DNA from 3 places in the Mesorhizobium sp. M0052 genome. Region 2 is predicted to be linked to each of the others. Evidence: riboswitches for the same ligand, from Rfam matches in the RefSeq annotation. Region 2 holds a riboswitch; each other region holds the start of a gene.
What was found. A riboswitch is a leader RNA that binds a small molecule or an ion and turns the genes downstream of it on or off. The one in region 2 is predicted to bind cobalamin.
Positions count from the first base shown of each region.

Region 1: it holds a riboswitch for cobalamin, as region 2 does, so the genes downstream of both, NKJ77_RS12820 (CbtB domain-containing protein) here and NKJ77_RS16475 (aromatic ring-hydroxylating oxygenase subunit alpha) in region 2, are expected to answer to the same signal.
Region 3: it holds a riboswitch for cobalamin, as region 2 does, so the genes downstream of both, NKJ77_RS12580 (DUF1636 family protein) here and NKJ77_RS16475 (aromatic ring-hydroxylating oxygenase subunit alpha) in region 2, are expected to answer to the same signal.

Region 1 covers NZ_JAMYUS010000008.1:83,527-86,790, reverse strand. Annotated here, with positions in the region: gene cobO (cob(I)yrinic acid a,c-diamide adenosyltransferase) at 1-402, opposite strand, end outside; gene cobU (bifunctional adenosylcobinamide kinase/adenosylcobinamide-phosphate guanylyltransferase) at 404-916, opposite strand; gene NKJ77_RS12825 (CbtA family protein) at 909-1,712, opposite strand; gene NKJ77_RS12820 (CbtB domain-containing protein) at 1,728-1,907, opposite strand; cobalamin riboswitch at 1,944-2,138, opposite strand; gene NKJ77_RS12815 (gamma-glutamylcyclotransferase) at 2,206-2,898, opposite strand; gene NKJ77_RS12810 (aromatic ring-hydroxylating oxygenase subunit alpha) at 3,033-3,264, shown strand, end outside.
Region 2 covers NZ_JAMYUS010000011.1:28,950-32,213, reverse strand. Annotated here, with positions in the region: gene NKJ77_RS16480 (FAD-binding oxidoreductase) at 1-376, opposite strand, end outside; gene NKJ77_RS16475 (aromatic ring-hydroxylating oxygenase subunit alpha) at 413-1,660, opposite strand; cobalamin riboswitch at 1,778-1,979, opposite strand; gene NKJ77_RS16470 (DUF680 domain-containing protein) at 2,471-2,677, shown strand; gene NKJ77_RS16465 (DUF680 domain-containing protein) at 2,744-2,947, shown strand; gene NKJ77_RS16460 (DUF680 domain-containing protein) at 3,019-3,252, shown strand.
Region 3 covers NZ_JAMYUS010000008.1:36,859-40,122, forward strand. Annotated here, with positions in the region: gene cobN (cobaltochelatase subunit CobN) at 1-303, opposite strand, end outside; gene cobW (cobalamin biosynthesis protein CobW) at 322-1,374, opposite strand; gene NKJ77_RS12580 (DUF1636 family protein) at 1,377-1,802, opposite strand; cobalamin riboswitch at 1,841-2,047, opposite strand; gene NKJ77_RS12585 (DUF6348 family protein) at 2,106-2,798, opposite strand; gene NKJ77_RS12590 (winged helix-turn-helix domain-containing protein) at 2,828-3,264, opposite strand, start outside.

The DNA of each region.
Region 1 (3,264 bases), on a different contig from region 2:
GAGGACGACGAGGCTGATCGAGGGATCGGCGATCAGTTCCAGCGCCTTGGCCCAGGCGGCTTCGGCCGCCTTAATGTCGCGCTTCAGATCCTGCGTCTCCCAGGTGAAACCCTCGCCCATCGTGTGCCAGACGACGCGGTCGCCAAACGCCGCGAAGGCATCCTTCTCGCCGGTGTGCCATTTGCCCTTGATGAACTGGACCATTCCGACGCGCTTGCCATAGCCGAGCATGCGCAGCGCCAGCCCGAAGGCAGCCGTGGTCTTGCCCTTGCCGGGTCCGGTGTTGACGATCAGCAGCCCCTTCTCGACCGTCTTTTCCGCGACCTCGGCGTCCTGCACCGCCTTGCGCTTGGCCATCTTGGCGCGATGGCGCTCTTCGTCTTTTGTGTCGATATCGGTCATCTCATTTCACCTTGAGCGGCAGCCCCGCCACCATCAGAAGCACCATATCAGCTACGACCGCGATCTGCTGGTTGAGCCGGCCGGCGGCATCGCGGAACCGGCGTGCCAGCGCATTGTCGGGCACGATGCCTTGTCCGACTTCGTTGGAGACCACGAACCACGGTCCGCGCGGCCGCGAAAGCACATCGGCCAGCCGCCGGCACTCCCCCTCCAGATCATGATCGGCCAGCATATGATTGGTTAGCCAAAGCGTCAGGCAGTCGACAAGCACCGGCTGGTTGTCCGGCAATGCCTCGAGCGCACCGGCAAGATCAAGCGGGGCATCGATGGTCGCCCATCCCTCGCCGCGGCGCGAGCGGTGCTGCGCGATGCGCTCGCGCATTTCGCCGTCATAGGCTTGCGCGGTGGCGATATAGGCCCATGGGGGCGGCAACGCCGTTGCCAAAGTTTCGGCATGCGCGCTCTTGCCGGAGCGCGCACCGCCGATGATGAAGGTCAAACTGCGATCAGGCAAAGCTGTCGCGCAGGCTGGTCGCGGTGCCGGTGAAGCGCGCGCGCACTATGCCGACAACTGCGCCGAGCACCAGCCAGAACACCAGATTGGTCAGCGTCACCGCCACCACGAACTGATGATGCAGGCCCTCCGGGATCGGCGTTACGAAACTGTCAGGCTGCGGCGCGCCGACAATATGCGGGGCGACGATCAGGACGACGGCGAGCACGGTCAGGGGCGCCGACGTGCGGAAGGTGATAAGGGCAAGACCGATCGCGGTTGCCATCACCGTTGCCCACCACCAGATCTGGCGCTGTATGAGATCGGCCGCCGGCATTGCCGGCAGTTCCGGCGGCAGGCCGAGGCCCGGCGCCAGCGTGAACACGGCAAAGCCGGCCAAGCCCCAGAACACGCCCTGGCGCCAGCTGCCGATGCCGCCGGCGAACTCGGAAACCGCCACCAGGACCAGCGCGAAGCCGATGCCGGTGACGATATTGGCGACGACACTGAAGGCGAAACGCTCGAAGCCGTCGGCCGGCGCCCAGCCTTCGTCCTCCGCCGGCGCGGCTGCTTCAGCCGGTGCTGCGCTGCTCACCGCATTTTCCGCCGGCGCGGCGGTGCTCATGGCATCGGTGTCCGCAGCGTTGGCGGCGGGCGCCGCGGCATGCTGATGCTCATGGCCGCCACCAGCCTTTTCGTAGACCTCCGCCTTGAGGATCAGCGGCACGGTGGCGTAGGCCTGCATGCAGGCGAGAGCGACACCCGCCACGAGCCCTGCGATCGCCGCGATGAACACGACGTTGCGAAACAGGTTCATGATGTCAGATCCTCGTCAGTGGCAGGGAAACGCCATCGAATGGCGATAGTCGTGCGCCGCATTGTGGACCGCATCGATATGCGAGAAACCGACAACGCCGACGACGAAAATGCCCAGAAACGCGCTAAGCACGAGCTGCATGAAGCGCGACTGCGAGGAGACGGATGCGCCGAGGGAGACGGAAGCGGTATTCATATCTTGTCCTTTCGCCCTCCACCCGAGGGCATCGAAGTCAGTTCCCTGTCGCCGGCAGGTCTCCTGGCTCGCGGATCAGCGCCCTTCCCCACCTTCCCGAGGAAAAATCCTCAGTGGCTTGGAGAGGACTACCGCACACAGTTGCGGGGGCAGCCACGGCATTGGGCAACAAGTCAGCCCTCACCGCATTCCCTCTTGGTCCCTAACGGAACCGACGACATGCATGACTATAGGCTGAAACGGCCGCATCCGGCAAACCAAATTCCGCCGGCCAACAGCGCGAATGCGCCATGCGGCGTTACGGGTTCAACGCGGTGATCCGCTCGGCAACCAGCCGCTGCAGCCGCCACAGATGGCGATCGTGAATGCCGCGCTCTTCAAGGTTTTTCACCGTGTTGTAGAGATAGTCGGCGCCCGATCCCCAGTGCCCGCAGGACGTGGCCAGCCTTTCGACGATCTTGCCTTCGTCGAGCGGGCCGGAATAGGTCAGGCCGTTGCGGTTGATCACGAAGGCCAATGCCCTGAGCGGTCCGGCCTCGCTTGCAAGCTTCAGCATGCGCGGCCGGTAGCTTGTCGGCTTCAGCGTGACTTCGCGCCGGAAAAGCCGGCCCAACTGCTCGCGCCGGTTATTGTCGGTCAGCCGAAAGGCGACGCCCTTGCATTGTCCGCCACGGTCCAGCGCCATCATCAGGCCGGGGCTGACCTTGGTGCCGCGCCAGCGCGTCATGTTCATGCAAAAGGACCGATGCCAGCCGCGCGCCAGCGCAACGCGGTCCTCGACATAATCTATTTCCGGTTTCCAGATCAGCGATCCATAGCCGAACAGCCATAGCGGTTCGCTATCCGGGAGTTCGACCTGCAATTCATCCAGAAGCGCGTCATAGTCGGCTTCATCGAGATGCATCGCGTCCGGATCAGGCCCGGGGTCCCTGATCTCGCGCCAGCAGCGCGCGACCAGCTCCGGCGTAAGCGACATCTGTCGTGCGGCCACGTCCGAATCCCCCCAATTCCGAATGTCCCATGTCCACGACATGATTATGCGCCGCGCCTGCAACCGGCAATGCGGCACTCTGATTGACAAACGATTTGCCGGGGTGTCGGCTGACGCTTCATAGGAAGCCAGCCATGCATCCCAACCCGAGCGAGCGCGACCCCTATAACGGCCTGAGCCGGGCCGAACCGACGCTACCGTCATCGGCCTATTGGGATAGCGAGGCTTACCAGCGCGATCTCGAGGCCATCTGGTACAAAAGCTGGCTGCTCGTCTGCCGCGAGGCCGATCTTGCCCAGCCTTTGGCATTCAGGACATTCCGCGCCGGCACGCAGGAAATCGTCGTGCTGCGCGACGACACCGGCG
Region 2 (3,264 bases):
CCGCCGGGTGGCTGTGCAACGAGAAGTCGCCGGCCGGTCCGTAGGCCTTGACATGCGAACCGGGCACCAGATGGTCGAACATCCAGCGCGTGCCGATGCTGCCGGCCTGCGCCTTGACCGTCACCGCGATCGAAAACGGCCGCGATGGCGACGACGACAGCGTATAGGTGCGCATCAGTGGCCCGTCCGGTGTCGGCAGTTCCAGCGTCAAGAACTGGCCCGGCTTGTAGCGGAACCAGGTCTGGTTGTCGGAGCGGAAGGTGAAGGTCTTGACGTCGGGCGCCTCGTCGCTGACGCCGGTCACTTCCAGCACCTGCAGCCTGTCGTTCCACGGCGCCATCTGGTCAAGATGGCGATAGAGCCCAAGATCCGTCATCGCATCATCCTCCGGTCCTTCCTCGCCTGCTCCAGCTCACGCGACGCTGCGCAGCGCCGGCCGGCCGCCTTCGGCAAGGCGCGGGCCGATGAAGGCCGCGTACCATTCGACGAACTGGATCACGCCGCCCTCATGCAGCTCCGAATAGGGGCCGGGCTCATAGGCCGGCGACAGGATGCCGAAGGCGTTTTCCTCGACGATGCGGCGGTCCTGGTCGTTGGTCTCGGTCCAGACGTGGGTGAGCTCTTCAAGGTTGTAGTCGACGCCCTCGACCGCATCCTTGTGCACCAGCCACTTGGTCGTCACCGCGGTTTCGGTGGCGCTGATCGGCAGCACCCGGAAGGTGACCGCATGGTCGATCAGGATGTGGTTCCAGGTCGTCGGATAGTGGTAGTGCATTAAGGTGCCGATGCGGTCGGCGGCAACAGTGTCGGACAGGTTCTTCGTCACCGCGCGCTTTCCCGACATCGTGTAGCTGACGGCATCGCGCAGCAGCGGCGCGCGGGTGGCGCGGTATTGCCCGGCCGGATCGATGCGGAACTTGCTCGGCAGGCCCGCCGCCTCACATTTCGCCCAGTGCGCCAGCATCTCCGGATCGCTGTCGGCGCCCTGCACGCCGGTCACCGTCGGCGCTTCGGGGAATGTCTTGCACAGCTCCGGATGATTGCCGGCGCAGTGATAGCATTCGCGGTTGTTTTCCCAGACCAGCTTCCAGTTGCCCTTCTCGATGATGGTGCTCTCGAATGCGACCTTGGCTTCATTCAGCCTGTGCGGCTTGAGGTAGGGCTCTATCATGGCGCGCATCGGCGCAAAGTCGGCAGGTTCTTTCGCCAGGCAGATGAAGATGTAACCGCCGACGCTCTCGCAAGCGACGGGCTTCAGGCCGAACTGGCTCTTGTCGAAACCGTCGGCCATCTGGCGGGCAAACAGCAGCCGGCCGTCAAGCTCGTAGGTCCACTGGTGATAAGGGCAGACAAGCTTTGCCGCCATCCCCTTCTCAGTGTTGCAGACACGGCTGCCGCGATGGCGGCAGGAATTGTGGAAGGCGTTGATGTTGCCCTTCTGGTCGCGGACCAGCACCACCGGATAACCGCCGATCTGCACGGTGATATAGCTGCCGGGCTTCGGCAGTTCGCAATCATGGCCGATGAACAGCCAGTCGCGATACCAGATAAGCTCCATGTCGAGCTTGAAATAGTCCGGGTCGGTGTAGAAGGGCTGTTCCAGCGAAAAGCCTTGCTTGCGGCCGTTCAGGAGCCTCAGCATGTCGTTGCGCGTATCCATAGTTCTGTCCTCGTGGTTTAAGGACTGAACTTGGTGGTGATGGAGGAAGGATCGGACGCAGGCCGGCGCGGCGCCGGACATGCACTATCCACCTCTTGACCGCCCACCGCGATCAGTCGAGTCTAGGCATCTCGGGCTGGTTTCCGGGCTCTGGAGTTGTCCTTGCGGACCATCGCGACACCTTCCCAGGCTGCTGCCCAGTGGTCTCCCGTTGCGACTTCAACTCCACCACCGTTGCGGGGGCAGCGCCGGATTCTGACCGGCTTCCCAATTCTCCGCTGCGTCGTCACGAAGCGGCACCTGAGATGCGATCATCTAATCACGGCAGCGATCGCGACGTCGGCATGAAAGCGACATCATATCCATGCGGCGCGACACGCGCGGCATACGCCCCGCCGACCACCGAAGGGCTGAGATCCTGTCTTGCGGCGCTATCATCGCCGAATCGCTGCGGATCCAGTTCCGATCGGGGGCAAAAAGGGCTCAACGGTATCGAAAAGTTACTAGCAATCTCTAATCGAACCGAACGGTTCGTTTCTGTTGACAATGCGTGCAGGATGGTGTGAACGACGGCCCGGAAACCGACACCGGAGCGAACCACTCGGTTCGACATAAGCAACTGAAAACAATGCGATAAATGACCATAGAGGAACTTCCTGGCACAATTTCAAGGTGCAGGACCGTGGTCCACACGGAACAACTTCGTGATTGGAAACCAGCCTATGGCTTTCCCACATCGGGGCTGTCCGAACGACGCGAATTCCTCCCAAGACACGCCGCTAGACGGACAGACAAACTGGAGTACTAAAAATGAAAAAGATCATCCTCACTGCCGCAGCCGTTTTGGCGATCACCGGCAGCGCCTTCGCCGGTAGCGACAATTACGGTTCCAATGGTGCGAACCAGCCAGCCGTCTCGGTCGACAGCTCGTATACGGCTTCCATTCAGAAGCCGGCGCACGCTGACAAGCAGCCTGTCGTTCAGGGCGCCGACCGCGACCTCTACGGCAATCGCTGATCCCGACCAAAGAAGGGCGGCTAACCCGTCGCTCTCGGGATCCCAAAAAATTCAGGAGTATTTGAAATGAAAAAGATCATCCTTGCTGCCGCCGCCGTTTTGGCCATCTCCGGCAGCGCTTTCGCCGGCAGCGACAACTACGGTTCGAACGGCGCCAACCAGCCTGCGATTACGTCGACCGATAGTGGCCATACGGCTTCGGTTGAGAAGTCGGCTCCAGCCGAGCAGGCGCCTGCCCACGGTGCCGACCGTAACCTTTTCGGCCGCTAAAAGCCGGTTTCCAGCACGTGGCGGGCTTATCCGCTGCAGCTGGCGGCATCAGAAAAATTCAGGAGACTAAAATGAAGAAGATCGTTCTTGCCACCGCAGCCGTTCTGGCTGTTTCGAGCGCTGCCTTTGCCGGCAGCGACAATTATGGCTCCAATGGCGCCAACCAGCCGGCCGCTGCCGTCGACACCACCCGCACTTCGTCGACCGGCACCAAGTCGGCGGTCTACAAGCTGCTGAACTCGTCGAACGACCAACAGAAGTTCGTTCCTCAGAGCAGCGACAGGGATCGGTTCGGCAACAACTAACAGCCGAAGCTT
Region 3 (3,264 bases), on a different contig from region 2:
GGCAAGCTGGTCGCAGCCATAGCGCCACCAGTCATAGCCACCGAGGATGCGCACCAGGATGATCTTGGCGTGGCGGGCGACGCTGTCGACCCAGAGGTCGACGGACATCGGGTGGCGCAAGTCGCGCAGTGCCGCCAGCCGCATCGAGGGCAGGCGGCCGGCGTCCGCCTTCCACGCCGCCGCCAGTCCGGCAAGGTCGCTGTCGGTAAAGGACAGCGCCACGATATCCGCCGGCGTCTGCCGGAGATCAACTGGCTCGGCGAGATCGTCGAGCGAGGCGGAGGTCGTGGCGAGTATATGCATCGCGGCTCGTGCCTGAGATCAACCGGCGAGTATACGCTCGATCGCCGGACGGTTCAGCCCCTTCAGGCCAATGACGACGAGCCGCGAGCGGCGATCGTCCTCGGCCGTCCAGGCGCGGTCATAGTAATGGTTGACGCGTGGGCCGACGGCCTGCAGCAAAAGCCGCATCGGCTTGCCGCCGACATCGACGAAGCCTTTTACACGCAACACGTTTTCCTGTTCGGCGGCGGTGGCGACGCGCTTGGCCAGGTCGTCGGGATTGGCGATCGAGGGGATGTCGACGATGAAGGTGTCGAAATCGTCATGCTCATGATCGAAAGCGCCGTCGTGATGCGACTTGCGGTTCTCGATGTCGTCTTCGACGGCGAGACCGAGGCCAAGCAGCACCGACGGGTCGACCTTGCCATGCGCAGTCGGCACGATTTTTACCGCGCGAGCGGAATGCTCATTGATGATGGCGTTGGCGCGGGCCGAACCGGCTGAATCCATCAAATCGCTTTTCGACAGGATGATCAGGTCGGCGCAGGCGATCTGGTCCTCGAAGACTTCTTCGACCGGATCGTCGTGGTCGAGCGTTTCGTCCTGAGCGCGCTGAGCCTGCAGGGCGTCCATATCGTGGGCAACGCGTCCCTCAGCCAGCGCCGGGCCGTCGACCACGGCGATGACGCCGTCGACGGTTACCCGGCTTTTCACACTCGGCCACTGGAATGCCTGGACCAGCGGCTTGGGCAGAGCCAGGCCCGAGGTCTCGATCAGGATGTGGTCGACCTTCGGCGTCAGTGCGAGGATCTTGTCGAGCGCGGGCACGAAATCGTCGGCGACGGTGCAGCAGATGCAGCCATTGGCCAGTTCCACGATGTTTTCCTCCGGGCAGGTGTCGATGCCGCAGCCCTTGAGAATCTCGCCGTCGATGCCGATGTCGCCGAACTCGTTGACGATGATGGCGATGCGCTTGCCGCCGGCATTTTCCAGGAGATGGCGGACCAGCGTCGTCTTGCCGGCGCCGAGGAAGCCTGTAACGACAGTGCAGGGAACACGGGAGAGGTTGGCGGCCGGGTTTGAAGCGTTCATCGTCAGTCCTTCAGCATGTCGAGGGGTGGGATGCGGGCAACGAGGCCGCGCTTGAGGCTATCGGGCCGGCCGCGCCACGGGATGAGGCCGTCGGCCGAAGTCGCGAAGAGCTTTGCGCCGGTAACGAGGTCGGCGCCGCTGGTTGCGGTCAGATCGCCGAAGACATAGCTCCAGCAGCCATCGCGCAGGATCGCGGCGCTGAGGCGGCGCTTGCAATTGCCGAGACATTCGGCGGTGCGGACCCGGATATCGCCGGCAGCGGCGCGGCGTGTGTCCTCAGCCAGCAATTCGCCGGCGCGCGGATGGGCGTCGGAACCGGTCTCATCGCGGCAGGAGGCGCAGACGATGACGGTCACGCCGGTCAGGGCGTCGTTGTCGCCGGACGCAATGTCCGCTGTGCCAGCCGAAAAACTGCTGTTCTGGTCCAAAAACCGTGCTCCTTGCCCGGAAACCCGCCAGGCGATCGGATACTTTGTCTCAGACGGCAGGTCTCCTGGCTCGCGAGTCATTGCCTTGGTTAGCCGCCTTCCCGGTGTTACCCAGTGGCTTTCGGCCTTGGCTCTTCGCTTACAGTTGCGGGGACAGCCGCGGATTTGGGATTTTTTCGTCCCGCACCGCATTCCCTCTTGGCCCTTGCCGTTGCGGGCAGGGGACCGTCTGGAGCGGATTTAGGCTTTTGCAGGCAGCGGTGTCAACGCACGGCTACGACATGGCGATGTCGGCAGGGGCTGTCATGTCCCGGCTTCCGGCAGTGCCAGGATGACCTGTCGGATAGCTTGATAGCCATCGCTATAGTCCCAGTCATGACCGACAGCCAGATTCTGTCCCTCATGCCAAACCGCGTTGTCCAGAAGGACTTCGGCACTAATCAGCGTGCCCTTCAAGCCTGCCAGAAAGGTCCGGACAAAATGGCTTCCGGGGGGTACCGAAGCTGTGAACAGCTTTTCCAGCTTGGCATAGAATGCTGGATAGCCTGGTGTCAGCGAGCATAGCTCGGTTGTGGCCTGGGAAATGACCGGGCCGCTATAGATTTTCCAGCGGGCATCTTTTCGCCAGATCTTCCAACTGGCGCTGCTTCGCTGCCAAAGCTCTATTTCGGCCTGCATGTTCTCGCAGACGTGATCGGCCAGTCCCTCAATGGCCACATGGAAAACACCACGGAGAAACTTTTCAAACGCCTGGTTCAGTTCCTGTTCGCGCGTGTCGCCGAAGCCAGCAAAGGATTCAATGACCGGCTGAACATCAAGCAGCGGAGAAAAAATGTAGATTTCCAGGACCAGCCGGTCAGAACTCGTCTCGAACACCTCAGCCTCAAACCGAAGCTGCTTCGATTGGAGCATGACGTCCCTATCTCTGCGGACTGCATCTATTCCATGCGCAATGAGGGCGCCATGGATCATGTCGAGCACTTTGTCCGATGCCATTGCACAACCTACGAGGCTTATTGAGGCGTCTATGACAGACGCTGCAAGGGTTGGCCATCTCTCTCGCTAGCCAATGCCGGCCCCAGATTGCCGGCCGGCGTCACTTCGATGCGCTCAAGGCCAAGCCAGCCCTGCATCGCCTTTAGTTCCTCGAAAAGCTGCGCGGTGGTCTCAGGCGGTGCGCCTGCTTCGGCATAGGCGGCGTGGACGCGTAAGACACTCGCAGGCCGGTCGGCCTTGAGGTCGACGCGGGCGACGATCTTGTCGCCGAGCAAGAAAGGCAGCACGTAATAGCCATATTGCCGCTTGTCGGCCGGGGTGTAGATCTCGATGCGGTAGCGGAAATCGAAGAGACGCTCGGTGCGCGCGCGCTCGAAGACCACCGGATCGAAGGGGGCCAGCAAGGCGCGGGCCTCGATCTTTCGCGGCAGGCGGGCGTCCCTATAGAGGTAAGCCGGCTTGTCCC